Regions from separate parts of the Modestobacter lacusdianchii genome, predicted to be linked through region 2. Evidence: riboswitches for the same ligand, from Rfam matches in the RefSeq annotation. Region 2 holds a riboswitch; the other holds the start of a gene.
The links. Region 2 has a riboswitch for S-adenosylmethionine ahead of thrC (threonine synthase). Riboswitches for the same ligand answer to the same signal wherever they lie in the genome.
Positions count from the first base shown of each region.

Region 1: it holds a riboswitch for S-adenosylmethionine, as region 2 does, so the genes downstream of both, ACJTNH_RS09350 (bifunctional o-acetylhomoserine/o-acetylserine sulfhydrylase) here and thrC (threonine synthase) in region 2, are expected to answer to the same signal.

Region 1 is NZ_JBJJTJ010000010.1:30,047-45,401, forward strand. Features, by position in the region: gene ACJTNH_RS09280 (hypothetical protein) at 54-359, shown strand; gene ACJTNH_RS09285 (hypothetical protein) at 451-930, shown strand; gene ACJTNH_RS09290 (C40 family peptidase) at 1,063-2,067, shown strand; gene ACJTNH_RS09295 (YdeI/OmpD-associated family protein) at 2,145-2,726, opposite strand; gene ACJTNH_RS09300 (histidine phosphatase family protein) at 2,849-3,601, shown strand; gene ACJTNH_RS09305 (NAD(P)H-hydrate dehydratase) at 3,582-4,472, shown strand; gene ACJTNH_RS09310 (hypothetical protein) at 4,558-4,962, shown strand; gene ACJTNH_RS09315 (helix-turn-helix transcriptional regulator) at 4,977-5,174, shown strand; gene ACJTNH_RS09320 (hypothetical protein) at 5,206-5,532, shown strand; gene ACJTNH_RS09325 (gamma carbonic anhydrase family protein) at 5,588-6,118, shown strand; gene ACJTNH_RS09330 (hypothetical protein) at 6,123-6,611, shown strand; gene ACJTNH_RS09335 (sigma factor-like helix-turn-helix DNA-binding protein) at 6,608-7,279, shown strand; gene ACJTNH_RS09340 (fatty acid desaturase family protein) at 7,398-8,504, opposite strand; gene metX (homoserine O-acetyltransferase MetX) at 8,668-9,777, opposite strand; gene ACJTNH_RS09350 (bifunctional o-acetylhomoserine/o-acetylserine sulfhydrylase) at 9,779-11,071, opposite strand; SAM riboswitch class IV at 11,115-11,231, opposite strand; gene ACJTNH_RS09355 (DUF167 domain-containing protein) at 11,278-11,535, shown strand; gene ACJTNH_RS09360 (threonine aldolase family protein) at 11,685-12,746, opposite strand; gene ACJTNH_RS09365 (zinc-binding dehydrogenase) at 12,931-13,959, shown strand; gene ACJTNH_RS09370 (hypothetical protein) at 13,965-14,510, opposite strand; gene ACJTNH_RS09375 (mechanosensitive ion channel family protein) at 14,507-15,355, opposite strand, start outside.
Region 2 is NZ_JBJJTJ010000009.1:76,617-91,971, forward strand. Features, by position in the region: gene rarD (EamA family transporter RarD) at 1-419, shown strand, start outside; gene ACJTNH_RS08775 (DUF3263 domain-containing protein) at 680-973, shown strand; gene ACJTNH_RS08780 (LytR C-terminal domain-containing protein) at 1,033-2,502, shown strand; gene ACJTNH_RS08785 (alpha/beta fold hydrolase) at 2,556-5,414, shown strand; gene ACJTNH_RS08790 (ABC transporter permease) at 5,411-6,310, shown strand; gene ACJTNH_RS08795 (HAD family hydrolase) at 6,392-7,213, opposite strand; SAM riboswitch class I at 7,273-7,401, shown strand; gene thrC (threonine synthase) at 7,414-8,715, shown strand; gene ACJTNH_RS08805 (cold-shock protein) at 8,938-9,138, shown strand; gene groL (chaperonin GroEL) at 9,447-11,078, shown strand; gene ACJTNH_RS08815 (VOC family protein) at 11,323-11,700, opposite strand; gene ACJTNH_RS08820 (DUF72 domain-containing protein) at 11,725-12,561, shown strand; gene ACJTNH_RS08825 (Gfo/Idh/MocA family protein) at 12,519-13,514, opposite strand; gene ACJTNH_RS08830 (DUF4031 domain-containing protein) at 13,546-13,812, shown strand; gene ACJTNH_RS08835 (DUF6458 family protein) at 13,809-14,045, opposite strand; gene ACJTNH_RS08840 (HD domain-containing protein) at 14,173-14,796, opposite strand; gene ACJTNH_RS08845 (phospholipid scramblase-related protein) at 14,881-15,355, shown strand, end outside.

The DNA.
Region 1 (15,355 bases), on a different contig from region 2:
AACGCCGAACACGACCCCCTGCCTCCGCGGCAGGACGGCGAGGGGAGACCGACATGTCGTACCGCCAGAAGCCCTCCATCTTCCAGCTCGGCCGGGTGCACGAGAACGGCCCGGCCGTGATCGTCTCGGGCTGGGGGCTGGGCATGTGCGCCTCGTCGTGCCGATGCCACCGCAACCCCGAGGACGGTCAGCTCGCCCTCGCCGAGGACCAGGCCGGCGGCAGCCTCGGGCTGCGCAGCTTCTCCGCCACCGGCACCTGCGACTGCTGCGAGGCCTGGACGTCGGCCGAGCTCGCCGCGATCCTGCGCGACGTCGCCGCGGTCGAGGCGCTGGAGTCCTCCGAGCCCGCCGCGGGCTGACCGCCACCAGCACCGGACGAGCCGTCCACCGGGGAACCGGTGGGCGGCTCGTCGTCTTTGCCGGGTCGACCGCGGGGGTAGGCCGCAGCCCATGTGGGGACGAGCAGCGGTGCGTGGTGCGGTGGCGGGGCTGGCCGGCGTGGCGGTGATGACCGCCGGGGAGAAGCTGGAGCAGCAGGTCACCGGGCGGCCGAACTCCTACGTCCCGGCCCGGACGCTGACCGCGCTCGCCACCGGCCGGCGGCTGCCGGGCTCCGCCCGCCCGCCGGTGCGCAACCACCTCATGCACTGGGGCACCGGAGCCGCCGTCGGCGCGCTGCGCGGCGTCTGGTCCGCCGCCGGCCTGCGCGGGGTGCGCGCCTCGGCCTGGTTCACCCCGTTGCGGCTGGCCGTCGACCAGACGCTGGAGAACGTCACCGGCGTCGGGTCCCCGCCGTGGACGTGGTCGCGCCGGGACCAGGTCGTCGACGTCCTGCACAAGACCGTGTACTCCCTCGCCACCGGCGCCGTCGCCGACCGGCTCGTCAGTGACGCACGGGGCCGGAGTGGCGCACGAGGCCTCTGGGACTGAGCAGGTCAGCGGACCGATCGTCCCCCGGCGCGGCGGTGTCATCGCCTCGCAGCCGTCTCCTTACCTTCCGTTCCGACGCGCGCGGGACGTGTCGCCCCTCCCCGGGCGCGACGCGCGCACTCGGAGGTTCCGGTGACTCGTACGACCACGCGACAGGGGTGGACCCGTGCTGCCGCGCTCGCGCTGAGCGCCGGGGCCTGCGTCGCGCTTCTCCCCACGGCGGCCTCGGCCGCCCCCACGACCGCCGCGCAGGCCCGGCAGGCGGTCACCGAGACCGGCCAGAAGCTCAGCGCGCTCGACGAGCAGGTGCACGAGGCGACCGCCGCCGCGGAGCAGCAGCAGGCCGCGGCCGCCGCCGCCGCCGGTGCCGCCGCCCAGGCGCAGGCGCAGCTGGACGCGATGGAGCCGCAGCTGCGGTCCATCGCCCAGACCGGCATGGTCGGCACCACCCGTGGCCGGCTCGCCGCCTTCCTGACCAGCGGGTCGGCCGACGACCTCATCGCGCAGATGAGCACCCTCGACCAGCTCGCCTCGCACGCCGACACGGTGGTCGCCCAGGCGGCCGCCGCCCGCGCCGCCGCCGACCAGGCCCAGGCCGACGCCGTTGCCGCGGCCGCCGCCGCCGATGCCGCGGCCGCCGACCTGGAGGCCCAGAAGGAGCAGCTGGAAGACGAGCTGGCCGGCTACCAGGCCGACTTCGCCCGGCTCTCGGCCACCGACCAGGTGCGGGTGCACAACGTGCTCTCCGGCCCTGACGTCACCGCCGCCCCCGCGCCCGCCCCCACCGCGGCCGCCGGCGTCGCCGTGCAGACCGCGCTCGCCCAGGTCGGCGACATGTACCTGCCCGGCGGCAGTGGCCCCGACCGGTTCGACTGCTCCGGTCTCACCCAGTACGCCTACGCCGCGGCGGGCATCTCGCTGCCGCACTCCAGCCGCGCTCAGTCCGGCATCGGCGTCCCGGTCTCCCGTGCCGAGCTGCAGCCCGGCGACCTGGTCTTCTTCTACTCGCCGATCAGCCACGTGGGCATGTACATCGGCAACGGCCAGATGGTGCACGCCAGCGTCACCGGCAAGCCGGTCGCGGTGACCAGCGTGGACAAGGGCGGCTACGTCAGCGCCCGCCGCGTCACCGGCTGAGGAAGGCCCCCGCTGTCGGCCTCGCTGCAGGGGCCCGCCGCGAGCTTGCGAGTGGTGGGGGGCAGCGAGGTCCTTCGTCACTCGTGGATGCGGCGGCCCTCGGCGAGGAGCTGGACGGCGGCGGCGATCCGCTTGGCGCGCGTCTGCGGTGAGGCCGCGGTGTGCACCCGCCAGAGGACGGCGTAGCGGTTCGCCCCGTCGAGCTCGGCGAAGGCCTGCTGCGCGGCGGGCTCCGCGGCCAGTGCGGCGGCCAGGTCGTCGGGCACGGTGATCGTGGCCGGGCCGGCGTAGGCGCGGTCCCACCGGCCGTCGGCCTGGGCGGCCTCCACTGCGGCCAGCCCGGCCGGGCGCATCCGGCCGTCGGCGATCAGCCGGCCGACCGAGGTGACGTTCTTCTGCGACCACACGCTCCTGGGGCGCCGTGGCGTGTACCGGACGGTGAACCAGTCGTCGTCCACCCGGTTGGCGCGGCCGTCGATCCAGCCGTGGCACAGTGCGACCTCCACCGCCTCCGCGGCGGTGAGCGACGGGATGCCCGAGGACTTCTTGGCGATCCGCAGGAACAGCCCCGGCGCCCGGTCGTGCTCGGCGGCCAGCCACTCGTCGAACTCCGCCGCGGTGGCGAACGCCCGGGTCTCGAAGGTGCTCTCGTCGGCCACCCGGTCATCGTGCGCAGTCGGCCGGGCGACGTCCAGAGGTCGCGGTTTGGTCGCGGAGGTGGTCGGCTACCGCTGACCGGACGGCGCTCAGCAGGGGCGCTCCACGAGGAGACGGGACGGCGATGGCACAGGCACCCGGGCCGCAGGCGCTCTGGCTGGTGCGACACGGCGAGAGCCTGGGCAACCTGGCCGACGCGCAGGCGCACGAGACCGGCTCGGGGCGGCTGCAGCTCGACGTCCGCGACCCCGACGTCCCGCTGTCGGAGACCGGCGAGCAGCAGGCCGACGCGCTGGGTGCCTGGCTGGCCGGGCTCCCGGCGGACCAGCGGCCGACCACCGTGCTCAGCTCACCGTTCACCCGGGCCCTGGACACCGCCGAGCGGGCGGTGGCGGCGAGTGGGCTGGACCTGACGATCCGGCACGACGAGCGGCTGCGCGAACGCGACTTCGGGGTGTTCGACGGGATGACCCGGACGGGGATCCGCGCGGAGCACCCGGAGGAGGCCGAGCGCCGGGAGCTGCTGGGCAAGTTCTACTACCGGCCGCCGGGTGGGGAGAGCTGGGCCGACGTGGCCCTGCGGGTGCGCAGCCTGCTGGCCACCGAGGCGCTGCGGCACGACGGCGACCGGCTGCTCTGCGTCGCGCACCAGGCGGTGATCATGGTGTTCCGGTACGTGCTCGAGGAGCTCACCGAGCAGCAGCTGCTGGAGATCGACCGCACCGAGCAGGTCGCCAACACCTCGGTCACCCGCTACGAGCTCGCCGAGGGCGGGCGCTTCGCCCTCCTCGGCTTCAACGACGTCCACCACCTGACCGACGACCGGGACGCCGGTGCGCCCGTGACCGAGGAGTCCGATGTCCCGTCCCCGGCCTGACAGCACGCTCGTCACCCCCCAGGTGCTCCGCGGCTGGCGGCTGCCCGAGCCGACCGGCGGCAAGGAGGCCCGCGGCTCGATCCTGGTGGTCGGCGGCAGCACCGAGACGGTCGGCGCGGTGCTGCTGGCCGCAGAGGCGGCGCTGCGGTCGGGCGCGGGGAAGCTGCAGGTCGTCGTCCCCTCGAAGGTCGCCCCGCACGTCTCCATCTCGCTGCCGGAGGCGCTGGTCAGGGGCGTCCCGTCCACCGAGGCCGGCGCGATCAAGGGCGACTCGGCCGAGCTGTTCCTCGACCTCGCGCAGCGCGCCTCGGCGGTGCTGATCGGGCCGGGGATGGCCGACGAGCCGGAGACCCGGGAGCTGGTGGAGCGGCTGCTGCCCGAGCTGGACGGCCCGGTCGCGCTGGACGCGCTCGGGCTGGCCGCGGTCACCGCCGACCCCAGCTGCCTGCGGCACCTGGGGAGCCGGGTGGTGCTCACGCCGAACCCGATGGAGCTGGCCATCGCGTTGCACGTGGAACAGGACGAGGTGGACGACGACCCGGCCGGCGCCGCCCAGCGGCTCGCCGAGCAGGCCCAGGCCACGGTCGGCCTCGGCGGCGCGACCAGCTGGGTCGCCGCGCCCGACGGCCGGCTCTGGGTGGACGAGAGCGGCGGTGCGGGGCTCGGCGTGTCCGGCTCGGGCGACGTGCGCGCCGGCGTGGTGGCCGGGCTGCTGGCCCGCGGCGCCGACCCCGAGCAGGCCGCGGTGTGGGCCGCCCACCTGCACGGCCGGGCGGGCGAGCGGCTGGCCGCCGGCGTGGGCCGGCTGGGCTTCCTGGCCCGGGAGCTGCCGCCGGAGATCCCGCGGGTGATCGCGGAGGTCGACCTCTGACCGGGATGTGAAGGGTGCTTGACAGGGTGGTCGGCGGCTGGTCGACTGCGCATGTCAAGCACGCTTGTCACCCGGGGGGTCGTCCATGGTCACTCGTCACGTCGCCGCCGCGCTCACCGGCCTGCTCGTCGCCGGCGGGATCGGGCTGGTCGCCGGCCTGTTCGAGCCCGACCAGTTCTGGTTGCGCGCCGTCGTCTTCGCCTGCTGCACGGTCGGGCCCGCGTACGGCCTGGGCTGGCTGGTCTTCCTCTCCGGGGTGACCGGGGAGGACCCGCCGGTGCACGTGGAGGAGACGATCGAGCACCAGTGGTGGCAGCGCAGCGCGTCGGCCTCCTTCCTCGACCTGCTGGTCGTCGCCGGCCTGGGGTCGGCTGCCCTGGCGGTCTCCGGTCTGGAGCTGGCGGCCTCCTCGGTGCTCGCGGGGTTGATCCTGTTCGCCTTCGCCGACGTCGCGGTGCGGCTCACCGTGCTGCGCCGCCGCGCCGCCTGACCGCGGGCCCCCGAGTGCGCAACGACCTCGCCGACCGGCGGCAGGCCCGTGGCTGGTCGCAGGGCCGGCTGGCCGACGAACTGGGCGTCTCCCGGCAGACGGTGATCTCGCTGGAGAAGGGGCGGTTCGACCCCAGCCTGCCGCTGGCGTTCCGGATCGCGGCGGTGTTCGGCTGCCGGATCGAGGACGTGTTCGACCCGCACGGTGGGTGACGGCGCGCCCCGCTTCCGCCAGGCTGGGGCGGTGACCGACCCAGAGAGCGGGACGACGGACGGCGTCCGGGCCGCGGACGTGTACCAGGCGACCCTGCAGCCCAAGCCCGGCGGGCGGGTGCTGCGCAGTGCCCGGCTGGCGGCCGCGTTCGTGGCCGAGCTCGCCTGGGGCCTGCTCCCCGGGCCGTCGCTGCACGACGTGGTGGTGACCCGGCGGGCCGACGGTGCCGAGGTGCTGCGGGTCTCCGCCGGCGACCCGGCCGTGCCCGGCGACATGCTGGCGGTGGTCCAGCGGTTGCTGGAGGAGTGCTCGCCGGCCGAGTTCCTCGCCGAGTGGGGCGCCGACGAGCCGGTGTGATCTGCTGCGCACAGCAGCGGGAACCGCCCGCGACCTCGGTGAGGAGAGCAGCAACGTGGCTGACAGCTACATCGGAGCCCTCGACTTCGGTGCCCCGGAGATCGACGAGACGGCGTTCGTCGCCCCGACCGCCGTCGTCGTCGGCAAGGTGACCATGGGCCCGCGCGCCAGCATCTGGTACGGCGCGATCGCCCGTGCCGACGCCGAGGTGATCGAGATCGGCGCGGACTCCAACGTGCAGGACGGCTCCACCCTGCACAGCGACCCGGGCTCCCCGCTGGTCATCGGCCGCGGCGTGACCGTCGGCCACAACGTGGTGCTGCACGGCGCCCGGGTGGACGACGACGTGCTGGTCGGCATGGGCAGCACCGTGCTCAACGGCGCGCACATCGGCTCCGGGTCGATCGTGGCCGCCGGCGCGGTGGTCATGCAGGGGGCGGAGATCCCGCCGAACTCGCTGGTCGCCGGGGTGCCGGCCAAGGTCCGCCGGGAGACCACCGAGGACGACCGCGCCGCGATCGTCGCCAACGCGAAGAGCTACACCGACCGGCTCGACCAGCACCGCGCCGTCCGCCGGGTGCAGTGACCCGGTGAGCGCCGACGAGCTGCGCCGCCGGGTCGACTGGACGGTGCAGGACCCGCCGCCCGGCGTGCGGGCCGGTCGCGCGCTGAGCTCGGTGCTGCACGCGGTCTCCACCGTGGTCACCCTGGGCGCGGACGCCGCGCTCGGCACCCGCCGGGTCGGCTGGTCGCTGCCGGCCGACCCGGCGGCGTACCTGGACCTCGGCGTCGTCCGGCTGCGCTGGCCGGCCGGGGCGACCGCCGAGCCGGTGCAGGCGACCCAGGAGGGCGTCTGGGCGACCCCGGAGGGGCGGCCGGCCCGCCGGCTGCCGGTGGAGGGCTGGCGGGTGGTGGCGGCCGTCCCGGACACGGGGTCGGCCCGGTCCCGGCACCCGGAGGCGGAGTGGCAGCTCACGCTCACCGACGGGACGACGACCGGGTCGCTGAGCGGCGCCTGGCTGGCCCTGGCCTGGATCGGGCACCTGGCCGGCTGGCCGGACCCGGCACCCACCGCGTGAGCGCGGGCGACGACGCGGCGTTCCGGGCGTTCGTCGCGGCGCAGGGCACGGGGCTGCTGCGCACCGCGCACCTGCTGACCGGCGACCCGGCGCAGGCGCACGACCTCCTGCTGAGCGCCCTGGACGCCACCCGGCGGCCGTGGGCCGGGCCGGAGCGGGCGGCCCGGGTGGCGCGCCGGGCGCTGCTGGCCGAGCACCTGAGCTGGCGGCGCCGGCTCGACCTGGGCGAGGTGCTGGCCGACAGCCCGCTGCTGTCCGGGACGGCCGGCCTCCCCGGTCTCGCCGCGGCGGCGCCGGACCGGCGCTCGCCGACCGCCGCCGCCCTGGCGCGGTTGCCGCCGCTGACCCGCACGGTGCTGGTGCTCCGCCACGGCGAGGGGCTGTCGGCGGAGGAGGTGGCCGCCGAGCTGGCCCGCCCGGTCGAGGACGTCGTCGCGGCGGCCGATCGTGGCCTGGCCCGCTACGCCGCGCAGACCGACGGTGGGGACGCCGAGGGGCGGTTGCGGCACGACCTCGCCGTGCAGGCCGCCGAGGTCACCGCCGCCCCGGCCGGCCTCCCCGACCAGGTCCTGGCCCGGGCCCGCGGCCGGCGCCGGCACCGCGCCGGCCTGCTGGCCGCGCTGGCCTTCATGGCCGCCGTCGTCCTGCTCGTCGCGCTGACCGTCTGAGGCCTCCGGCACGACGAGGGCCCGGTCACCTCCCTGTGGAGGTGACCGGGCCCTGGTCGGCCCCGCTGCTGGGTCCCGCCGCGAGCGTGCCAGTGGTGGGGGGGCAGCGGGGCCTTCCTCAGTTGCGGATCGACGCCGTCAGCGGGCAGACGAACGGGTCGCGCTCGCCCAGGCCCACCCGGTTCAGGTACCGGACGACGATCCGGTACGACCCCACCAGCGACGTCTCGGTGTAGCTGATCCCGTGCTTGGCGCAGTGCTCGCGCACCATCGGCTGCACCTTCTTCAGGTTCGGCCTGGGCATGCTCGGGAAGAGGTGGTGCTCGATCTGGTAGTTCAGGCCGCCCATCATGAAGTCGGTGACCCGGCCGCCGCGGATGTTGCGGGACATGAGCACCTGGCGGCGCAGGAAGTCGACCTTGGCGTTCTTGGGCACGATCGGCATGCCCTTGTGGTTGGGCGCGAACGACCCGCCCAGCAGCAGGCCGAACACCGACTGCTGCACGACGATGAACGCCACGGCCAGCAGCGGCGGCATGATCAGGAAGACCGCGACGACGAACAGCGTGAGCCGGGCGGCGATGATCGCGATCTCCAGCCGGCGGTGCGGCATCGTCTTGTCGCGGATCAGGGTGGCCAGGCTGTTGGCGTGCAGGGCCGCGCCCTCGAAGCACAGCAGCGGGAAGAACGCCCACCCCTGGTGCCGGGTCCACCAGCCGCGCAGGCCGGTCATCCGGGTCTCGGCGTCGTCCGGGGTGAAGGCCAGCACGGCCGACTCGATGTCGGGGTCCTTGCCCATCTGGTTGGGCGCGTTGTGGTGCTTGTTGTGCTTCTGCATCCACCAGCCGTAGCCGATCCCGGCGAAGCCGCAGGAGAGCACCCGGGCGTTCCACTCGTTGGCCCGGTGCGACCCGAAGGCCTGCCGGTGCGCGGTGTCGTGGCCCAGGAAGCCGAACTGGGTGCAGATGAGGGAGAACACGACGGCCAGGCCCAGCTGCCACCACGAGTCGCCCAGCGCCACGATCGCGACCCAGACGCCGGCGAAGGCGGCGACGGTCAGCGCGATCGAGACGACGTAGTACGGGCGGCGGCGGTTCAGCAGCCCGGCGTCCTTGACCTGCTGGGAGAGCTCGGCGTACACGCTGACCTGGCGGTCACGGGGTCGCTCGGGGCGGGGGGCCCGGGCGGGGGGAGGCGTGGAGCCCTCCAGGATGGATGCGGACATCTGCTCTCTCTGGCTGGGTCCCGGGGCTGCTCCGGGGTGGCCGGGGGTACCGGCGACGACGGGGGGCCGCGCTACCTCTGGATGGAGCACCGCGTGCGGCCGACGGTAGGCGACGCATGCCGTCACTGCCACGCGGGTGCTCCCCAGCGGGCGGCGTGGCGGGTCAGCCGGCCAGCAGCTCGCGGACCAGCGCCCCCACCGCGGCGGTCTCCAGCAGGAACCCGTCGTGGCCGTAGGGCGAGCCGATCACCTGCAGCGGGACGCCGAGCCCGTCGGCGACCTGCTGCTGCTGGGCCAGCGGGTACAGCCGGTCGGAGTCGACGCCGGCCACCACCGCGCGGGCGGTGACCCGGGCCAGCGCCGCCGCGACGCCACCCCGGCCGCGGCCGACGTCCCAGGTGTTCATCGCCTCGGTGAGCAGCACGTAGCTGCCGGCGTCGAACCGGGCGGCCAGCTTGGTGGCGTGGTGCTCCAGGTAGGAGGCGACGGCGAACCGGCCGTCGTCCTGCACCCGGGCGCCGAAGCGGGCCTCCAGCTCGCCGGCGCTGCGGTAGCTGAGGTGCGCGATCCGCCGGGCGACGCCCAGCCCGGCCACCGGCCCGGCGCCGGGCAGGTAGTCGCCGCCGGCCCAGGCCGGGTCGCTGCGCACCGCGGCCTGCTGGGTGGTCTGGGTGCCGATCTGGTCGGCGCCGGCGACGGCAGCCGAGGCGAGGAAGAACAGCCGTTCGACCCGCTCGGGCCGGGACACCGCCCACTCCAGCGCCCGCATGCCGCCCATCGAGCCGCCGAGCACCGCCCGCCACCGGCCGATGCCCAGCGCGTCGGCGAGCGCCGCCTCCACCGCCACCTGGTCACCGATGGTCAGCTCGGGGAACCGCGAGCCCCACGGGGCGCCGTCCGGGGCGGTCGAGGAGGGGCCGGTCGTGCCCTGGCAGCCGCCGAGCACGTTGGCGCAGACGACGAACAGCTCACCGGTGTCCAGCGGCGCGCCCGGGCCGACCAGCGACGGCCACCAGCCGGGGGTGGGGTGGCCCGGCCCGGCGTCGCCCACCACGTGGCTGTCGCCGGTCAGCGCGTGCTCGACCAGCACCGCGTTGCCGCCGTCCGGGGCGAGGGTGCCCCAGGTCTCGAAGGCGACCCGGACGGCGGGCAGCTCGCCGCCGCGGTCGAGCCGGACCGGTCCGTCCAGGTCGAGGAACCGGCGCCGTCCCGGCGGGTCGCCCTCGCGCCAACCGCCGGTCCGGGAGCCGGCGCGCGCCGGCTCCCGGAGCACGTCAGGCGCCCTTCGCGGCCCGGAACCCGACCTCGAGGTCGGCGAGGATGTCGTCGATCCCCTCCAGCCCCACCGCCAGCCGCACCAGGCCCGGCGTGACGCCGGTGGTGGCCTGCTCCTCGGGGGTCAGCTGCGAGTGGGTGGTGGACGCCGGGTGGATGACCAGGCTGCGCACGTCGCCGATGTTGGCCACGTGGCTGTGCAGCTCGAGTGCCTCCACGAACCGCTTGCCGGCCTCGATGCCGCCGCTGATGTCGAAGGCCAGCACGGCGCCGGCCCCGCGCGGGGCGTACTTCTGCTGCGCGGAGTGCCAGGGGGAGGAGGGCAGCCCGGCGTAGTGCACCGACTCCACCTCGTCCCGGGCCTCCAGCCACTCGGCGACCCGCTGGGCGTTGGCCACGTGCCGCTCCATCCGCAGCGACAGCGTCTCGATGCCCTGCACCACCAGCCAGGCGTTGAACGGCGAGATCGACGGTCCGAGGTCGCGCAGCAGCTGCACCCGGGCCTTGAGCGCGTACGCCGGTGCGCCGAGGTCGGCGTAGACGACGCCGTGGTAGCTCGGGTCGGGCTCGGTGAAGCCGGGGAACTTGCCGCCGGTCCAGGCGAAGTTGCCCGAGTCGACGATGATCCCGGCGATCGCGGTGCCGTGGCCGCCCAGGTACTTGGTGGCGGAGTGGACGACGACGTCCGCGCCGTGCTCGATCGGCCGGATGAGGAACGGCGTCGCGACGGTGTTGTCCACGATCAGCGGGACGCCGTTGCGGTGCGCCACCTCCGACACCGCGGAGATGTCCAGGACGTCGCCCTTCGGGTTGCCGATCGTCTCGGCGTAGAAGGCCTTGGTGTTCTCCTGCACCAGCGACTGCCAGTTCTCCGGGTCGTCGGGGTCCTCGACGAAGGAGACGGTGATGCCCATCTTCGGCAGCGAGTGGTGCAGCAGGTTGTACGTGCCGCCGTACAGCGAGGCGGAGGCGACCACGTGGCTGCCGGCCTCGGCGACGTTCAGGATCGCCAGGGTCTCCGCGGCCTGCCCGCTGGCCACCGCCAGGGCGGCGACGCCGCCCTCCAGCGAGGCGACGCGCTGCTCGAGCGCGTCCTGCGTCGGGTTCATGATCCGGGTGTAGATGTTGCCCATCTCGGCGAGGGCGAACAGGTCCGCGGCGTGCTGGCTGTCGCGGAACTGGTAGCTGGTCGTCGCGTAGATCGGCAGCGCGCGGGCGCCGGTGGTCGGGTCGGGGGCCGCGCCGGCGTGGATCTGCCGGGTCTCGAAGCTCCAGCCGCTGGGTTCGGTCATGCGCCTACCTCCTGGGATCGCCGGAGCACCCACGGCGCGGAGGGCTCCGTCCTTGCCGGACGGCGGTCGCCGCCCAGCCAGCTCTTCCCCTGGGAGCACCTCGGACGGAGTCGAGGTTGCCGGGCAGCAAGCCAGGTGCTTGTCGCTGCCTCTCGTGAGCCGGGTCGATCCTAGGACGACGCCCCGGGCCGCGCACACTGCCCTGCGTGCGGGTGGCGATCAGGGTGCGGCCGGGGGCGAGCCGGACGGCGGTGGGCGGCGAGCACGACGGCGCGCTCGTCGTCCGGGTGACCGCCCGCGCCGTCGACGGCCGGGCCACCGAGGCGGCGCTCGCCGCGGTCGCCGCGGCGTTCGGCGTCCGCCGGTCCGCGGTCACGCTGGTCACCGGCGCGACGTCCCGCAGCAAGCTGGTCGAGGTCGACGGCGGCACCGATGCGGCGCTGCGCTCCTTGCGGAGCGCCTGACCGGCGTGCTCCCATGCCGGCCCTGACCCAGTCTGTCGCTCGTCCGCCGGCGGTGGGCCGCAGCAGTGTGCAGCGGTGGCGGGCCCTGGCCGCAGGAGTCGCCACGGACGTACATCGTCGGGTCGAGCCTGGCGGGCCCACCGCCGAGGTCAGCCGGCCAGGGCGGCGATCGCGGCGCGGGCGTCGGCGACCGGCAGGGCCATCGTGGCGTCGCCGATCGGCAGCTCGACCCGGACGACGCCCGGGTCGGCGGTGGGCATCGCCCGCTCCCAGGTCCACAGACCCCGGTCGGCGGCGAGCGTGCGCACGGCGACACCGAATGCCTCCGGGGTGGTGCGCAGCAGCAGGTGCAGCATCGGCGTCTGCGGCGGGTCGGGCAGCACGGTGACCCCGGGCAGGTCGCGGACGGCGTCGGCGATCTCCCGCGCCCGCGCCAGGTAGCTCGGCATCAGCGGCAGCCGCCGGCGCAGGCAGCTCAGCGCCGAGGCAGCCCCCGGCCACATGCCGAACAGCGTGCCGCCCAGCCGGCGCCGCCACTCCCGCACCTCGGCCACGACGTCGTCCGGACCGGCCAGGCAGCAACCGGCCAGCGCGCCGATGCCCTTGTAGAAGCTGACGTAGGTGGTGTCGAACAGTGCCGCGACGTCGGCCGGTGGCCGGTCGTAGCCGGCGGCGGCCTCCCACAGCCGGGCGCCGTCGAGGTGGGCGGCCGCGCCGCGCTCCCGGGCCCAGGTCACCTGGGCGACCAGGTCGTCCCACGGCGGGAGCTGCCCGCCCAGGTCGCGCTGGGGCAGCTCCACGACCAGGGCGGCGGGCTGCTCGGCCACGTCGTCCAGGTCGGTGCGGGCCAGCAGCCGGTCGCGGGCGCCGGCCGGGCGGCCGATGAGGCCCTGCAGCCGCTCCAGCGGGCGGCCCTCGTGCACGTCGAGGTGGCTCTGCGGGTGGAAGACGACGGTGCGGCGCCCGCGCCGGTCGGCGTGCACCCGGAGCGCGGACTGCTGGGCCATGATCCCGCTCGGCAGGTACACCGCGGCGGGCTGGCCGAGCAGCTCGGCGACCTCGCCCTCCAGTTCGGCCACCACCCCGCCGTCCCCGTACCGGTCGACCGCGGTGTCGGTGGGGATCGTGGCCAGCAGGTCGGCGGCGGTCTGCGGCCCGTGCCCGGCCAGGGCCCGATCGCAGGACTGACGGAGTGCGGTGAGGTCGTCCACCCGTCCACCCTCCCCCAACGCCCCCTCCCACGACCGCCCCCACGGGCTTTCTGGCGAGAAGGCCCGCTTCCGCCACGGGCTTACTCGCCAGAGAGCCCGCTTCCGCCACGGGCCTTCTCGCCAGAGAGCCCGCGCCGAGCGGGGGCGGTGGGCCGGGGCGGGGGTGGGCGGGCAGGCTGTCGGGGTGCGCGCGCTGGTGTTCGAGGAGTTCGGTGGTCCGCTGACGGTCCGGGCGGTGCCCGAGCCCACCCCGGCCCCGGACGGCGTCGTCGTCCGGGTCGGTGCCAGCGGGATCTGCCGCAGCGACTGGCACGGCTGGTCCGGCCACGACCCGGACGTCGTGCTGCCGCACGTGCCCGGCCACGAGCTGGCCGGCACGGTGGCCGCAGTGGGGAGCCGGGTGCGCAACTGGTCGGTGGGCGACCGGGTCACCGTGCCGTTCGTCTGCGCCTGCGGGCACTGCGGGCCGTGCCGGGAGGGCGCCGGGCAGGTGTGCCTCAACCAGACCCAGCCCGGGTTCACCCACTGGGGGTCGCTGGCCGAGCTCGTCGCCCTGGACGCCGCCGACGTCAACCTGGTCGCGCTGCCGGAGGGCATGTCCTTCGCCACCGCGGCCAGCCTGGGCTGCCGGTTCGCCACCGCCTACCGGGCCGTCACCGGGGTGGGGCAGGTGCGGCCGGGGGAGTGGGTCGCCGTGCACGGCTGCGGCGGGGTGGGGCTCTCCGCCGTCCAGGTCGCGGTCGCCGCCGGGGCGCGGGTGGTCGCCGTCGACGTCACCCCGGGTGCGCTCGAGCTGGCCGCCGCGTCCGGGGCCGAGCACGTGGTGGACGGCGCGGGCGACGTCCCGGCGGAGGTCGCCGAGCTGACCGGCGGCGGGGCGCACGTCTCGCTGGACGCCCTCGGTGCGGCGGTGACCTGCCTGAACTCGATCCGCAGCCTGCGCCGCCGCGGCCGGCACGTGCAGGTGGGCCTGCTGCCGCCGTCCCTCGGCCGCCCGGAGATCCCGATGGAGCTGGTGATCGCCGGGGAGCTGGCCCTGCTGGGCAGCCACGGGATGGCCGCCGCCGACTACCCGGCGATGCTCTCGCTGATCGCCGCCGGGCGGCTGCGCCCCGAGCTGCTGGTCACCCGCGAGCTCGGGCTGGACGACGCCGGCGCGGCGCTGGCCGCCGTGGGCCGGGAGCCGGGCATCGCGGTCGTCACCTCGTTCTGAGCCGCTCAGCCGGTCGGGGTGGCCGTCGTCCCGTCGTCGGTGCCGCCGGTCGGCTCGGACTCCGTCGTGTCGTCCTCGGTGGGCTGGCTGGTCGTGGCCGGCGCGCGGGTCGTCGTCTGGGCCGGGGTGCTGGTCTGCGCGGGCGTGCGGCTGGTGGTCCGCGTCGGGGTGGGCACCGGCTCCTCGTCCTCGCCGTCGTCCTGCGGCACCGGGGAGCTCGGCGCCGTCGGGGTGCTCGTCGGCGTCGGGGTCGTCGTGGTGCGGGCGTCGCTGGGCAGCAGCGAGTTCGGCACCTCGATCGTCCGGCCGTCCGACGTGGTGACCGTCGACGTGCCGCCGTCCGGGCGGGGCAGCAGCAGGTTCAGCACGAACAGCACCACGAACAGGCCGCCGATCACCAGCGTCGACGTGCGCGCCCGGCCGATCCGGGCCGGCACGTGGCGGTGCCAGACCGAGGTGCGGCGGGTGGCCGGCGCGGCGGTGGCGGCCGGCTGCTCGGCGGTCTGCTGCGGCAGCACCGTGGTGGGCTGCTCGTCCGAGGGCGTGGTCATGCGGCACCTCCGCTGCGGGCGCGGTCCTCGGCCAGCGCCTCGTCCTGGACGCTCACGCCGTCGGTCGCGTTGGTGGCACGCAGGGACACGCCCTCGCGGGACAGCGCCAGCGCCACCCGGGCCCGCAGGTCACGGCCGACGTCGAACTGCTTGCCCGGCAGGGTGCGGGCCACGACGCGCAGGTTCACCTCGTCCAGCGAGAGGCTCTCCACGCCCATCACGGTGGGCTCGTCGAGCAGCAGCTTGTGCAGCCGGGGCGAGTCGTAGGCCTGCTTGCCGACCTCGCGCAGCACCTCCTGCACGCGGGTGACGTCCGCGGTGGAGGGCACCGGCACGTCGACCACGGCCCGGGCCCAGTCGCGGGAGAGGTTGGTCACCTTGACGATCTGCCCGTTCGGCACGATCACCACCTCGCCGTCCACCGAGCGCACCCGGGTGATCCGCAACGTGACGTCCTCGACCGTCCCGGACGCCGGCTCCATCCCGCCGACCACCTGGATGGCGACCACGTCACCGAACCCGTACTGCCGCTCGGTGATCAGGAAGAAGCCGGCCAGCACGTCGCCGACCACCCGCTGCGCGCCGAAGCCCAGCCCGACACCGAGCACGGTGGCCGGGGCGACCAGGCCGGTGACCGGGAGGCCCAGCCGGTCGAGGACGAAGATGACCGCGACCGACCAGATCAGCACGATCGCCGCCCAGGTCAGCACCTGGGTCAGCGAGTGCCGGTGCTTGGCCGCCTCGGAGCGCACCAGGGCGTCGGAACCGGTCGCCGCGGCGTCGATCCGGTCGGTGATCCGGTTGCCGGCCCAGCTCACCAGGCGGGCCAGCAGGACGGCGCCCAG
Region 2 (15,355 bases):
AGAAGCTGGTGCGGGTCGAGGCGGCCCCGGGCCTCTTCGTCGAGACGGCGGTGGTGTTCGTCCCGGCGCTGGTCGTCATCGGCTTCCTGCAGGCCGACGGGCAGGCCGCCTTCGCCCACGAGGGAGCCGGGCACGCCCTGCTGCTGGTGAGCTCCGGGCTGGCCACCGCCGTCCCGCTGCTGCTCTTCGCCGCGGCCACCCGGCGGGTGCCGCTGTCGACGGTGGGGCTGCTGCAGTACGTGACCCCGCTGATGCAGCTGTCCATCGGCGTGTTCGTCTACGACGAGCCGATGCCCCCGGCCCGGCTCGCCGGCTTCGCCATCGTCTGGCTGGCCCTGGCGGTCTTCACCGTGGACAGCCTGCGGCAGGCCCGGGCCCACCGCCGGACCGTGCCGGACCCCCTGCCGGCCGGCATCTGAGGCCCGCCCGGCGGCATCGGGACCCGTCCGCCGGCCCGGGGCGTGGGGAGCCCCGCGGACGACCGGACGCGGCTACCGTCGACGGGGTCCGGACCTCCCCGGGCGGCGCGCCGTGCGCCGCCCGACGCCCCATCGACCGGAGGCACGTCACCGTGAACAGCGAGCCCGCCCCGACCGCCGGCCCGGCGCCGGACGGCGTGCCGGCCCCGCCGGCCGTCGGCGCCGGCACCGCGACGGAGACCGCCGGGGGTGGGGCTGGTGTGACGGGTGGGGCGCCTGGTGACGACACGGCTGCGGACCTGCCCGCACGTGATCGGGAGGTGCTGGCCTTCGAACGGCAGTGGTGGCGGTTCGCCGGGGCCAAGGAGGCAGCCATCCGGGAACGTTTCGGCATGACCCCCACCCGTTATTACCAGGTGCTCAACGCCCTGATCGACCGGCCGGAGGCGCTCGCGGCCGACCCGTTGCTGGTGCGCCGGCTCCGCCGGTTGCGTGGCGCCCGGCAGCGTCAGCGCTCCGGTCGGGTCCTGGGCACGGACCCCGCGCGCGACTAGCCTCTCTCACCGTGGGGAGGCATGCGGCACCAGGCAGTGACGGGAGCGCGCCGCCCGAGGTGTCCGCACCGACGGGTCGCCGCCGCGCCGACGCGCGTCGCGAGGACGCCGTCCCCGGCCCGCCGGAGGCCGACGCGCCACTGGAGTCCCGGGCCACCGGGGCCATGCAGCGGACGGCGAGCACCGGGCCGGACAGCGGTGCCGCGATGACGATGCCGCGGCAGAGCCGGGCCGAGCGGCGCCGCGAGGGGCTGCTGCCTCCCGGTGAGGACCCGATGGTGCGCCGCCCGCCGGCGCGCCCGGAGACGCCGGCGCCGGCCGCCGGCCGCCGTCGCACCGACCTGCCCGCCGCGGCACCCGGCCCCGACCGTCTGCCGACCGCGGAGCGGACGCCCGCCCCGCGGACGGCGCCGCCGGTCTCCGGTCCGATGACGTCGGCCGCGCCCCGCCCGGGTGCGCCCCGCCCGGCCGCCGACCCCTCGGCCCCGGCGACGACGGCCACCCCGCGCCCGACGCCGCCCGCGGCCCCGGCCACGCCGCCCGGCGCACGCACCAGCGGGGCGCCCGGCCGGTCGGCCGAGCCGGCCCCACTGCCCCTGGACGTCACCCAGCGGGTCTCCGGGTCCGCGCCGGCCGAGTCGGCGTGGGGAGCGGCGGCCACCGCGGTCCCGCCCGCGGCCGCCTCACCCACGACCGCCCCGCCCGCTGTCGCGCCCACCCCGCCGGTCGCCGCGCGCACCGGCCGGCCGGCCGCCGCGCCGCCGGCCGCGGGCCGGCGTCCGGCGACGCCGCCCCCCGCCGTGCCGGAGCTGCCGGCCGCCGGTCGCGCCGAGGCCGTCGAGGAGCCGGCGGCCCCGGCCCGGCGCGCCGTCGACGTCCCCGTGGGTGGACGCGCCGCGCTCCGGCTGGAGCGCCAGGCGGCCGAGGCGGCCCGCAAGAAGTCCGGCACCCGACGCCCCGACGCCGAGGCGCCGTCGGCGCAGCCACGGCTCGACCGGGACGACGCCCCCGCGGAGGACGCGCGGCGTGGCCCCCGCCGGCTGGCGCAGGGGCTGGTCGCCGTCGTGGTGGTGGCGCTCGCGGTGCTGGGCTGGTGGTCGTTCGCCTCGCCGGGCACCACCGAGACCTCGGCCCAGACCCCGGCCCCCAGCAGTGCACCCGCGCCGTCCGTTCCCCCGGTGCAGGAGAGCGTCGCGCCCGCACCGGAGATCACCCCGGCCCCGGTCGGCCCGGTCTTCGCGCCGATCACGGTGCTGAACAGCACCACCATCAACGGCCTGGCCGCCGACGTCGGCGAGCAGTTCGCCGCCGGTGGCTGGGAGGTGCTCGACACCGGGGCGTCGCCGGTCGACGACGTCGCCACCACCACCGTGTACTTCAGCGAGGGCAACACGGTGCAGCAGCAGGCGGCGACCCAGCTGGTCGAGCAGTTCCCCGACGTCTCCGGCCCGGTCGCCCGCTACTTCGAGGTGCCCGGCGTCGCCGACCCGGGGCTGGTCGTCGTGGCCACCGGGAACTGGCAGCCCTGACCCCGTCCGGCCCGGAGCGGAACCACTCCGCCGCGCCGTCCGTTGCCGCCTCCGTGCGCACCGCCTCCGGGCCGGCGCGGATCGGCCCGCGCTCCGGCGCCCGGCTGCTCCCCGCCGCCCTGCTCGCCCTCCTGCTCGCCGTCCCGTTCCTCGTGGGCACCGCCCTGCCCGCGCGGGCGGCCGAGGAGGTCACCACCACCGAGGCGACCGTCCCCTCCGGCGCGGGGGCGGACGCGGTCGAGCTGGACACCACCCTGTACGTGCCCGCCTCGGCCACGGCCGAGGAGCCGGCACCGGCGGTGCTGCTCGCCCACGGCTTCGGCGGCAGCAAGGAGTCCGTGGCCACCGACGCACGGGACCTGGCCGGCCGGGGGTACGTGGTGCTCGCCTGGTCGGCCCGCGGCTTCGGGGCCAGCACCGGGCAGATCGGGCTGGACGACCCGCGGTACGAGGTCGCCGACGTCAGCACCCTGCTCGACGTCCTGGCCGAGCGGGACGACGTGCTGCTCGACGCTCCGGGTGACCCGCGGGCCGGGGTCGCCGGGGCCTCCTACGGCGGTGCGCTCTCGCTGCTGGCCGCCGCCTACGACCAGCGGGTCGACGCGATCGCCCCGCAGATCACCTGGAACTCGCTGACCACCGCCTTCTTCCCCGACCAGACCGGCGTGGTCGCCGACGCCGGCACCCCGGCCGCCGTCCCGCGCACCGAGGACGCCGGGGTGTTCAAGCGCACCTGGGCCGGCCTGTTCTTCGGCACCGGCTCGGTGCCCGGCGGCGGGCTGCTGGGGGGCCGGACCGGCGACGGCACGGCGGACGGCGCGACCCCGGCCGACGCCGCGGCCCAGGCGGACGGCGTCGACCCGGCCGCGGTGCAGGCGCTGACCTGCGGCCGGTTCCGGGCCGACGTCTGCGCGGCCTACGAGCAGGCCGCCTCGACCGGCACGCTCACCCCGGAGGTCGCCGCCGTCCTGGACCGGAGCAGCCCGGCCGGCGTGCTGGACCGGATCACCGCACCGACCCTGCTCGTGCAGGGCACCCAGGACTCGCTGTTCGGGCTGGGTGAGGCCGACGCCAACGCCCGGGGGATCGCTGCCAACGGCACCGACGTGCGCGTGGTCTGGTACGCCGGCGGCCACGACAGCGCCGCCTCCGACCGGGTCACCGCCGAGCTGCGCGAGGAGGTCGCCGGCTGGTTCGACCGGCACCTGCGCGACGGCGGGGCCGGCGCGGACGGCGGCTTCCGGTACCCGGCGCCCACCGGGCTGGCCGGCGGGCTCAGCGCGCAGGGCGGCTCGCAGACCGTGTCCGCCGCCGAGTACCCCGGCATCGAGGGCGCGGCCCCGGTCGGGCAGCGGCGGATCGAGCTCCGCGGCGGCACCCAGCCGGTGGTGACCCCGGCCGGCGGCAGCCCCGCGGCCCTGTCGACCGTGCCCGGCCTCGGCGCGGTGTCGGCGGCGCTGGGCGGCAGCACGCTGGAGATCCCCGGCCAGTTCGCCGCCTTCGACAGCGCCGAGCTCACCGAGGCCGTCGACGTGGTCGGCGCGCCCACCGTCACGCTCTCGGTCGCCGCGCCGGCCGGGACGGCGACGATGTTCGCCAAGCTCTACGACGTCGCCCCCGACGGCACGATGACGCTGCCCAGCGGCCTGGTCGCGCCGCTCGCGCTGACCGGCCTGTCCGCGGAGCCGACCGAGGTGCCGGTGACCCTGCCCGCGATCGTGCACCGGTTCGAGGTCGGTCACACCATGCGCGTGCTGGTCTCCTCCACCGACCAGGCCTACGCCCTGCCCACGGCGTCGGCGGTGTCGACCGTGGGGCCGGCGGAGGGGACGACGCTCGCCGTCCCGCAGGTCGACGGCGAGGTGCAGGCGACCGCCGGGTCGGGCCGGTGGTGGGTGCTGCTCGGCGTGCTGGCAGCCCTGGGGCTGCTGGGCTGGCTGGCGACGGTGCTGCTCGGCCGGCGCCGGCGCCGACGGGTGTCGGAGTCCTCACCCGACGGCGAGGACGTGCCGCTGCGGTTCGAGGGGGTCACCAAGGCCTACTCCGACGGCTTCGTCGCCGTCCGGGACCTGTCCTTCGAGGTGCGCCGCGGCCAGGTGCTCGGCCTGCTCGGGCCCAACGGAGCGGGCAAGACGACCTCCCTGCGGATGCTGATGGGCCTGATCCGGCCGACCGAAGGCCGGATCGAGGTGTTCGGTCACGCCGCCGGTCCGGGCGCTCCGGTGCTGTCCCGGCTCGGCTCGTTCGTCGAGGGGACCGGGCTGCAGCCGCACCTGTCCGGCCGGGACAACCTGACCCTCTACTGGGCGGCCACCGGCCGGCCGCTGGCCGATGCGCACATGGACGAGGCGATCGAGGTCGCCGGCCTGGGCGCGGCGCTGGACAAGCGGGTGCGCAGCTACAGCCAGGGCATGCGCCAGCGGGTGGCGATCGCCCAGGCGATGCTCGGCCTGCCCGACCTGCTGGTGCTCGACGAGCCGACCAACGGGCTGGACCCGCCGCAGATCCACGCCATGCGCGACGTGCTGCGCTCCTACGCGGCGACCGGCCGCACGGTGATCGTCTCCAGCCACCTGCTCAGCGAGATCGAGCAGACCTGCAGCCACGTCGTCGTCATGGCCAAGGGTCAGAAGATCGTGCAGGGCACGGTGGAGGAGATCGTCGGCACCGGGGGAGCGGTGCTCGTCGGCCTCGCCGACCCGGCCGACACCGACCGGGCGGTCGCCGTGCTCACCGGGCTGCCCGGCGTCGGCGAGGTCGAGCGGACGGCCGAGGGCCTGGTCGCCGACCTCGGGACGACCGGCCGGGCCGCCGCGGTGGCCGCACTGGTCGAGGCCGGCATCGGGGTCGACCAGCTCACCCCGCGCCGCCGGCTCGAGGACGCGTTCCTGTCACTGGTGGGGGAGTCATGAGCCACGCGACCGACGAGCCGGCCGTGGTGGCCACCACGGCCGGAACCGGGACGGGGGCGGCGGCCGGGTACCGGCCGGAGCGGACGCTGCGGCTGGGGGTCGAGCTGCGCCGCCAGTTCAAGCGCCGCCGGACCATCGGGGTCTTCGCGCTGATGGCGGCCCTGCCGCTGGTCCTGATCGGTGCGCTGCAGCTCGGCGGCACCGAGGAGGCGTCGGAGAACACCCGGGTCAACCTGGTCGACGTCGCCTCGGCCAGCGGGCTGAACCTCACCCTGTTCACGCTGTTCGCCACCACCGGCTTCTTCCTGGTGGTCGTCTTCGCGCTCTTCTTCGGCGACACAGTGGCCAGCGAGGCGTCCTGGGGGTCGCTGCGCTACGCACTGGCCACCCCGGTGCCGCGCGCCCGGCTGCTGCGGCAGAAGTGGCTGGCCGCACTGCTGCTGTCGGTGGGCGCGATGGTGCTGCTGGTCGCCGTCTCGGTGGTCGCCGGCGGCATCGCCTTCGGCTTCGGCGACGTGCAGACCCCGGTCGGCCTGGCGCTGGACCAGGGGACGGCGCTGGTGCGGCTGGCCGGGATGGTCGGCTACCTCGCCGTCCACCTGCTGGTGGTGGGCACGCTGGCGTTCTGGCTGTCCACCGTCACCGACGCGCCGCTGGCCGCGGTCGGCGGGGCGGTGTTCACCACCGTCGTGTTCGCCGTGCTGGAGCAGGTCGAGCAGCTGGGCGGGGTCCGCGACTGGTTCCCCACCGCGTTCAACTACGCCTGGACCGACCTGCTGCAGACGCCGGTCGACTCCGGTGACCTGTTCCGCGGCGTGGTCCAGGGGCTGGTCTACTCCGCCGTCTTCACCGCCCTCGCCGTCCGGCACTTCGCCCGCAAGGACGTCACCAGCTGAGGAAGGACCCCGCTGCCCCCCGGACCTCGCGAGCTCGGCCCGGGACCCCGCAGCGGGGCCGACCACGTGGGAGCCGCGGGTTCACAGGCTGCTGAGCACCGCCTGGGCCCAGCCCTCGCCCATCGGGGCGTCGGTGACGGTGGCGTTCGGGACGGCGGCGACCCGGTCGGCCATCCCGGCCACCGCGGCGCCGTTGGCGGTGACCCACAGCCGGCCGACCGCGGGCGCCATCTCCAGGTCGCTGACGCTGTCGCCGACGGCCACCGCGTCCTCGGGGCCCAACCCGCGGCGGGCGAGGTCCCAGCGGATCGCCTCGCCCTTGGAGATCCCGCGCGGCATCAGGTGGTAGACGTGCGGCGGCAGCGCGTCGGCGTGCAGCGTCATCCGCGGGGTGGCCGGCACCGCGCCGTTGTCGTTCATGGTCAGCCAGCCCCAGCCGCGCTCGGCCAGCCAGGCGTCGACCGCGGCGGCGTCCACCCGGCCGCGCAGCAGCGCGTCGGCGGAGTGGGTGGCGTGCCAGGGCTCGTGCCACTCGATCCGGCCCGGGTGGGCGGCGATCAGCTCCGCCACCACGCCGAGCTCGGCCATGACGTCCATCGGCGTCCGGCCGGCGTACTGCGCGGGCAGGTCGCCGGTCAGCAGGTGGGTCTCCCGGCCGCCGGCCCAGCTGACCAGCGAGCCGAGCTCGGCGATCGCGCCGTCGGCGGCGAAGATGCGGCCGGCCTCCAGCAGCTGGGCGTGGGTGCGGCCGCTGACCAGCACCAACGGCACGCCGGCCCGGTGCAGCTCCAGGAGCGCGGCGGCGGGGGAGGCGGTCGGCACGCGGTCGGCGGTGTGCCAGAAGGAACCGCGCGGGCCGACCATCGTGCCGTCGAGGTCGGTGTAGACGATGCGGGTGGCCACGGGCCCATCCTGTCGGTGCCGGGCGGGCCGGGGTGCTCCGGGTAGAGTCGGTGACGTTCCACTCATCCAGAGGGGCAGAGGGACACGGCCCGATGAAGCCCCGGCAACCGCCGTCTGTGCGCATGCGCAGCGGGAGGTGCCAATTCCGTCCTGCGCGGCTCGACGGCCCGACGCGGGGAAGATGAGGAGGTAGTCGTCGAATGACCCTGACCGCTCCCGGTTCCGCCCAGGCAGACGTGCACGCCGGTGGCCCCGTGCCGCCCAACCCGGCCAAGGGCCTGGTCTGTCGCAACTGTGGCGCCACCTTCGGCCTGATCGCCGAGCACGCCTGCGCCGAGTGCTTCGGCCCGCTCGAGGTCGACTACGACAAGGACCTCCTGCGGGCGGTCACCCGCCAGCAGATCGAGGCCGGCCCGCAGAACATCTGGCGGTACGTGGCCCTGCTGCCGGTGGGCCACGACCCCGCCGACCGGGTCACCCTCGACCCGGGCATGACGCCGCTGGTGCGGGCCGACCGGCTCGCCGCCGAGCTGGGCCTCACCGGCGGGCTGTGGGTCAAGGACGACTCGGCCAACCCCACGCACTCGTTCAAGGACCGGGTGGTGAGCCTGGCCGCGACCGCGGCGAAGACCTTCGGCTACGCCAAGATCGCCTGCGCCTCCACCGGCAACCTGGCCAACTCGGTCGCCGCGCACGCCGCCCGGATGGGGCTGCCCTCGTTCGTGTTCGTGCCCAGCGACCTGGAGCCGGGCAAGATCACCCAGTCCGCGGTCTACGGGCAGGCGCTGGTCGCCGTCGACGGCAACTACGACGACGTCAACCGGCTGACCAGCGAGCTCGCCGAGACCGACGAGTTCGAGGACACCGCGTTCGTCAACCAGAACGTCCGGCCCTACTACGCCGAGGGCTCGAAGACGATGGGCTACGAGATCGCCGAGCAGCTGGGCTGGCGCATCCCGGCCCAGGTGGTCATCCCGATGGCCTCGGGCTCGCTGCTGACCAAGGTCGACAAGGCCTGGCGCGAGCTGGTCGCCGCCGGCATCGTCGAGGACACCGAGTGGAGGGTCTTCGGCGCCCAGTCGGCCGGTTGCGACCCGATCGCCACCGCGTTCGACAACGGCTGGGACGTCGTCAAGCCGGTCAAGCCCACCGGCATCGCCAAGTCGCTGAACATCGGCAACCCCGCCGACGGGCCCTACGCCCTGGACGCCATCCGGCGCACCGGTGGCTCGGTCGGCCGGGTCGGGGACGACGAGATCGTCGCCGGCATCCGCGACCTGGCCCGCACCACCGGGGTGTTCGCCGAGACCGCCGGCGGCGTGACCACCGCGGTGCTGCGGCAGCTGGTGGAGAAGGGGCTGCTGGACACGGCGAAGGAGACCGTCGTCCTGAACACCGGTGAGGGGCTCAAGACCCTGGACCCGCTGCTCCCGGTGGTCGGCCCCTCGCACCACGTCCAGCCGTCGCTGAGGTCGCTCCGCGAGGCCGGCCTCATCGCCTAGGCCCCGTCCGGAGGTCGCCCCGAGCGTGCGAGGGGTGAGGGGGACGGGGTCCCTTAACACACCAGCGGGTGACCCGCGCGCGGGCCAGTGACCAAGAACACCCCGTTCCTGTACCGTTCCGCGCGGTTTCAGTTCCACGTTCGTGATCGGCGGGCGGAAGGGCGAGACCCGACCTCCCGGATGCAGGGGGGTCGTCCGCACGCACCGAACGTGGGAGCACACGTGGCACAGGGCACCGTGAAGTGGTTCAACGCCGAGAAGGGCTTCGGCTTCATCGCCGTGGACGGCGGCCAGGACGTCTTCGTCCACTACTCGGCCATCCAGATGGACGGGTACAAGAGCCTCGACGAGGGCCAGCGGGTCAGCTTCGAGGTCGTCCAGGGCGAGAAGGGGCCGCAGGCGGACGCCGTCCGCAGCGCCTGACCGGCGGCACCACCGCCGCCCTCACCGGCGGCGCAGCGAGGCCCGGTCCCCCTCGGGGGCCGGGCCTCGTCGTGTTCCGCGACCGGGCCTGCTGCCTGCGGGAACAGCCGGAGCCGACCCCCCGTTCTTGCACTCGCACAGGCCGAGTGCCAGACTCCTTCTTGGCACTCACGCCTGTCGAGTGCCAACCAGGTCGGAACGGTGAGGTACCGGGACGTGGGCCGCAGGAGCGTCCACGCCACCAGTGCCGTCCGTCGCGGGCGCCGGAGCCGGCCGTGCAGCGATCCACGCTCGGAGGACATCACCACATGGCCAAGATGATCGCGTTCAACGAAGAGGCGCGCCGCGGCCTCGAGCGAGGGATGAACACCCTCGCCGACGCCGTCAAGGTGACCCTCGGCCCCCGTGGCCGGAACGTCGTGCTGGAGAAGAAGTGGGGCGCCCCCACCATCACCAACGACGGTGTCTCCATCGCCAAGGAGATCGAGCTCGAGGACCCCTGGGAGAAGATCGGGGCCGAGCTCGTCAAGGAGGTCGCCAAGAAGACCGACGACGTCGCGGGTGACGGCACCACCACCGCCACCGTGCTGGCCCAGGCCCTCGTCCGCGAGGGGCTGCGCAACGTCGCCGCCGGCGCCAACCCGATGGCCCTGAAGAAGGGCATCGAGAAGGCCGTCGCCTCGGTCTCCGAGTACCTCCTGACCACCGCCAAGGACGTCGAGACCAAGGAGCAGATCGCGGCCACCGCCTCGATCTCCGCCGCGGACCCGGCCATCGGCGAGCTCATCGCCGAGGCGATGGACAAGGTCGGCAAGGAAGGCGTCATCACCGTCGAGGAGAGCAACACCTTCGGGCTCGAGCTCGAGCTCACCGAGGGCATGCGCTTCGACAAGGGCCACCTGTCGGCCTACTTCGTCACCGACACCGACCGCATGGAGACCGTGCTCGACGACCCGTACATCCTGGTCGTCAACAGCAAGATCTCCTCGGTCAAGGACCTGCTCCCGCTGCTGGAGAAGGTCATGCAGTCGGGCAAGCCGCTGGCCATCATCGCCGAGGACGTCGAGGGCGAGGCCCTCGCGACCCTGGTGGTCAACAAGATCCGTGGCACCTTCAAGTCGGTCGCCGTCAAGGCCCCCGGCTTCGGTGACCGCCGCAAGGCCATGCTCGCCGACATCGCCATCCTCACCGGTGGTCAGGTCATCAGCGAGGAGGTCGGCCTCAAGCTGGAGAACGCCGACCTGTCCCTGCTGGGCCGGGCGCGCAAGTTCGTCACCACCAAGGACGAGACGACCATCATCGAGGGCGCCGGTGACGCCGACCAGATCCAGGGTCGCGTCAACCAGATCCGTGCCGAGATCGAGAAGTCGGACTCCGACTACGACCGCGAGAAGCTGCAGGAGCGCCTGGCCAAGCTGGCCGGTGGCGTCGCCGTCATCAAGGCCGGTGCCGCGACCGAGGTCGAGCTCAAGGAGCGCAAGCACCGCATCGAGGACGCGGTGCGCAACGCCAAGGCCGCCGTCGAGGAGGGCATCGTCGCCGGTGGTGGCGTCGCCCTGGCGCAGGCCACCGCCGTCGCCTTCGAGAAGCTCGACCTCGAGGGTGACGAGGCCACCGGTGCCGCCATCGTGCGCGTCGCGCTCGAGGCCCCGCTGAAGCAGATCGCCGTCAACGCCGGCCTCGAGGGCGGCGTCGTGGCGGAGAAGGTCCGCAACTCCGAGACCGGGCACGGCCTCAACGCCGCCACCGGCGAGTACGTGGACCTGGTCGCGGCCGGCATCATCGACCCGGCCAAGGTCACCCGCTCGGCGCTGCAGAACGCCGCCTCCATCGCGGCGCTCTTCCTCACCACCGAGGCCGTCATCGCCGACAAGCCGGAGAAGAACGCCCCGGCCATGGCCGGTGCCGGCGACGGTGGCATGGGCGGCATGGACTTCTGACGAAGGACCACGTCGCCCCCCACGACGCGCTCCGCGCGCCGCGGGTCCCTGCGACGTAGCCGCACCAGCACTGCCCGGCAGGGGCGGTCCCGCTTCCGCGGGGCCGCCCCTGTCGGCGTCCGTGGCTGGGTCCGACTCCAGCCGGCCGCGACACGTCGGTGATCACCTCGGGCTGACGGGGGTCACCGGCCGGGTGAGACGCCGCTCAGCCCGTGGTGATCACGTCGGGTGCTGGCTGGGTCGCTCATGACCCGTCGGGGGCGAAGCAGCAGAACTCGTTGCCCTCGGGGTCGGCGAGCACGTCCCAGCTGATCGAGCCGGTGGCGTGATCGGCGTCGTCCCGGGCGCGCACCACGGTGGCGCCGAGGGCGAGCAGCGCGGCGGTGTCGCCCACGACGTCGTGGTGCACCCGGTTCTTGACCGTCTTCGGCTCCGGCACCGGGTTGACCCAGATCCGTGGCCCGGCGCCGGCCGGGTCGACGATCAGCACCGGGCCGGCGAGGTCCGCACCGGGCGGGGCGTGCCGGGTGTATCCCATCGCGGCGCACCACCAGTCGGCCAGCGCCTGGTGGTCGACGGCGTCCAGGCACAGGTCCAGGAACCGGGCGGGGGAGTCGGTCATGGCCGAGCAGGGTAGGCGGCTCCGGTGACGGTGGTCATCGGGACGTCGGGCTGGCAGTACCGCGACTGGCGCGGCCGCTTCTACCCGCCGGTGCTGCCGCAGCGGCTGTGGCTGGAGCACCACGCCGAGCACTTCGCCACCGTGGAGAGCAACAACGCCTTCTACCGGCTGCCCGAGCGCCAGACCTTCGAGCGCTGGCGTGAGCGCACCCCGCCGGACTACCGGTGGGCGGTGAAGGCCTCCCGGTTCCTCACCCACCTCAAGCGGCTGCGCGACCCGGCCGAGCCGGTGGCCCGGCTGATGGAGCGGGTCGTCGGGCTGGGCGACCGGCTGGACGTCGTCCTGCTGCAGCTGCCACCCACGCTGCAGGCCGACGTCGACCTGCTCAACGAGTGCCTGGGCCAGTTCCCGGCCGGTACCCGGGTGGCCGTGGAGCCGCGGCACGTGAGCTGGTGGACCGACGAGGTGCGCGCGCTGCTGGAGCGGTACCAGGCGGCGTTGTGCTGGGCCGACCGCGGCGAGCAGCCGGTCGCGCCGCTGTGGCGCACGGCCGAGTGGGGGTACCTGCGGCTGCACACCGGCCGCGACGGCTGGGACTACCGCCCCGAGACCCTGCAGCTGTGGGCGCAGCGGCTGCAGGAGACCTACGGCGACGACGACGTGCTGGTCTACCTCAACAACGACCCGGGCGGTGCGGCCACCCGGGACGCGGTCACCCTCGCCGACGCCGTCCGGGCCGCCGGCGGCACGCACACCCGGGTGCCGACGATGGCGCAGGCCAGCGGCGCGGCCTGGCCGCCCAAGCCGCCCCCGCGGAGTCAGAGGACGGCGGGGTCCTCGGCGAAGGCGACGCCCAGCTGACCGGCGGCCTGCTCCAGCACCGCCTGCACGGCGAGGGTGTCGGCCAGCGGCATCACGGCGCTCTCGGTGCGGCCGGCGCGCAGGCACTCGGTGACCTCGATCAGCTCGTGCGAGTAACCGCCGCCCAGCTGCGGGAGGGTGATCTCCTCAGCGTTCGCCCCGGCGCGGTGCAGCACGATCGTCTGCGGGTGGTGGAAGCGGGGGAGGACGTCGATCCAGCCCGCCGTCCCGAACACCCGTGCCTGGCCGGGCAGGGCGTTGCGCAGCGAGGTCATCAGCGTCGCCGAGCGACCGTCGGCGTACCCGAGCAGCAACGACGCCTCGGCGTCGACGCCGGTCTCGAACCGCGAGCCGGTGGCGGTGACGGTGTCCGGGTCGCCGAGCAGCATCTGGGCGAAGGAGACGACGTAGACGCCCAGGTCGAGCAGCGCGCCGCCGCCGAGCTCACGCGCGAACAGCCGGTCGGTGGGGTCGAACTCGCGCTGCACGCCCAGGTCGGCCTGCACCGAGCGCACCTCCCCGATGGCGCCGTCGGCGACCAGCTCCCGCAGCCGGACGACGGCCGGCTGGAAGCGGGTCCACATCGCCTCCATGACGAAGACGTCGGCGGCCCGGCTGCGCTCGACGACCTCTCGGGCCCCGGCGACGGTGGCGGTGAACGCCTTCTCCACCAGCAGCGCCTTGCCCGCCTCGATGGTGGCGAGCGCGACGGCGTGGTGCTGCGGGTGCGGGGTGGCGACGTACAGCACGTCGACGTCCGGGTCGGCGAGGACCTCGGCGTAGGAGCCGTGCGCCCGGTCGATGCCGTGCCGGCCGGCGAAGTCCCGGGCGCGGTCCAGCGAGCGGGAGGCGACCGCGACCGCCCGCGCCCCGTCGACGACGGCGAAGTCCTCGACCACCTTCTCCGCGATGCGGCCCGGCCCGACGACTCCCCAGCGGATCTCCTCAGTCACGCCCTGACCGTAGCCGGGGCAGACTGTCGGGGTGGCACTGCTGATCGACACCCCGGTGTGGCCCTGGCGGGGGCGGCGGTGGTCGCACCTGGTCAGCGACACCGGCTACGACGAGCTGCACGCCTTCGTCCAGCAGCACCTCGACATCCCGCGCCGGGCGTTCCAGGGCGACCACTACGACGTCCCGGAGGAGCTGTACGCCCGGGCGGTCGCCGCCGGCGCCGAGCCGGTGGGCAGCCGGGAGCTGCTCCAGCGGCTGATGGCCGCCGGGCTGCGCCGCAAGAAGGCCCGGGCCTAGTAGGACTCCTCCGTGGTGGAGCGGCGGACCGGGCCGCCCTCGTACCCGTCGGTGCGCACCACGCGGCGGCGGCGCGGTGCCCAGACCGCCAGTTCGACGAGGACGCCCAGCGCGCCGACGGCCATCAGGATCCAGCCGACGACGTCGAGGTCGACGCCGCTGACCTGGGCGCTCACCGCGAAGGTGAGGATGGCGCCGAGAGCGAGCAGGAAGATGCCGGTACCGAGGCGCACGAGGAACTCCTCCGTCAGGCGACCGGTCCCGGACGGGAGCCGCCGGGTCGGCGGCGGGTCGCCGGGCCACCCTGGACCAGGGGCGCGCCCGGCGCGACCCGATGATCACCCGATCGGGTGGACCGGGTCAGCTGCGGGCGCGCAGCAGGGTGAGCTCGGCGGTCAGGTTGGCCCGGGCCGGCTCGGTCCACCGCTCGGCCGCGGCCGGTACCCGGAACAGCTGCGGCAGGGCCAGTAGCTGCTCCAGCACCGCGATCCGCCCGGCGGTGAAGTCGGCGTCGGAGAGGTGGCCGTACTCCGCGCGCACCGCGGAGGCGTAGCCGGCGTAGGCCGCGGGCGGGCTGGCCAGCACGGCCAGGTCGGCGTCGCAGAGCACGGCCCCGTTCGGGTCGTCGTCCGCCGGGTCGTGGCCGGCGGTGAGCAGCACCAGGCGCTCCACCTCGGCGACCGTGGCGTCGGGGACCAGCCCGAGCAGCCCGATCCGGGCGCGGGCCGCGCTGACCTCCTCGTTGTCGCTGCGCTCCGGGTCGTAGGCGACGTCGTGGTACCAGGCGGCCAGCCGGACGGCGGTGGGGTCGGTCGCGTGCCCGGCCAGCTGGTCGACGATGCCGAGGACGGCGGCCAGGTGGGCCAGGTCGTGGTAGCTGCGGTGCGGCTCGGACCAGGCGCCCACCAGCGCGGCCCACTCGGTGCGCGAGGTCTCGGAGTCCCCGGCCAGCGCCGTCCAGTCCTCGAAGCCGACGCCGCTCATGGGCGCGAGTCTGGCACGGCTGGGCGAACGGGCATGGCTGGCGAACGGGCATGGCTGGCGAACGGGCATGGCTACCGTCGGCGCGTGACGCAGCCACCCCCGCCGCCGCCCGGCTGGTACCCCGACCCGGCCGGGGGCGGCGGCGTCCGCTGGTGGGACGGCCGGGACTGGACGGCGCACGTGCAGCCGCCCCAGCCGCACGGCGGGCCGCGGTCGGTGCTGCTCGAGCAGCCTGTGCTCGTGGTCGAGCAGCGGGCGAAGCTGGTCGAGCTGACCAACGAGTACGCGGTGTCCGACGGGAACGGCCAGCAGCTGGGCGCCGTCGTCCAGATCGGGCAGAGCGCGCTGCGCAAGGCCTTCCGGTTCGTCTCCCGGTACGACCAGTTCCTCACCCACCGGCTGGAGGTGCGCGACCCGACCGGCGTGGTGGTGGTGCTGACCCGGCCGGCGAAGCTGGTGCGCTCCCGGGTCCTGGTGACCGGGCCCGACGGCCGCCCGGTGGGGGAGATCGTGCAGGCCACCGTGCTCGGCCGGATCCGCTTCGACCTCGTGGCTGGGG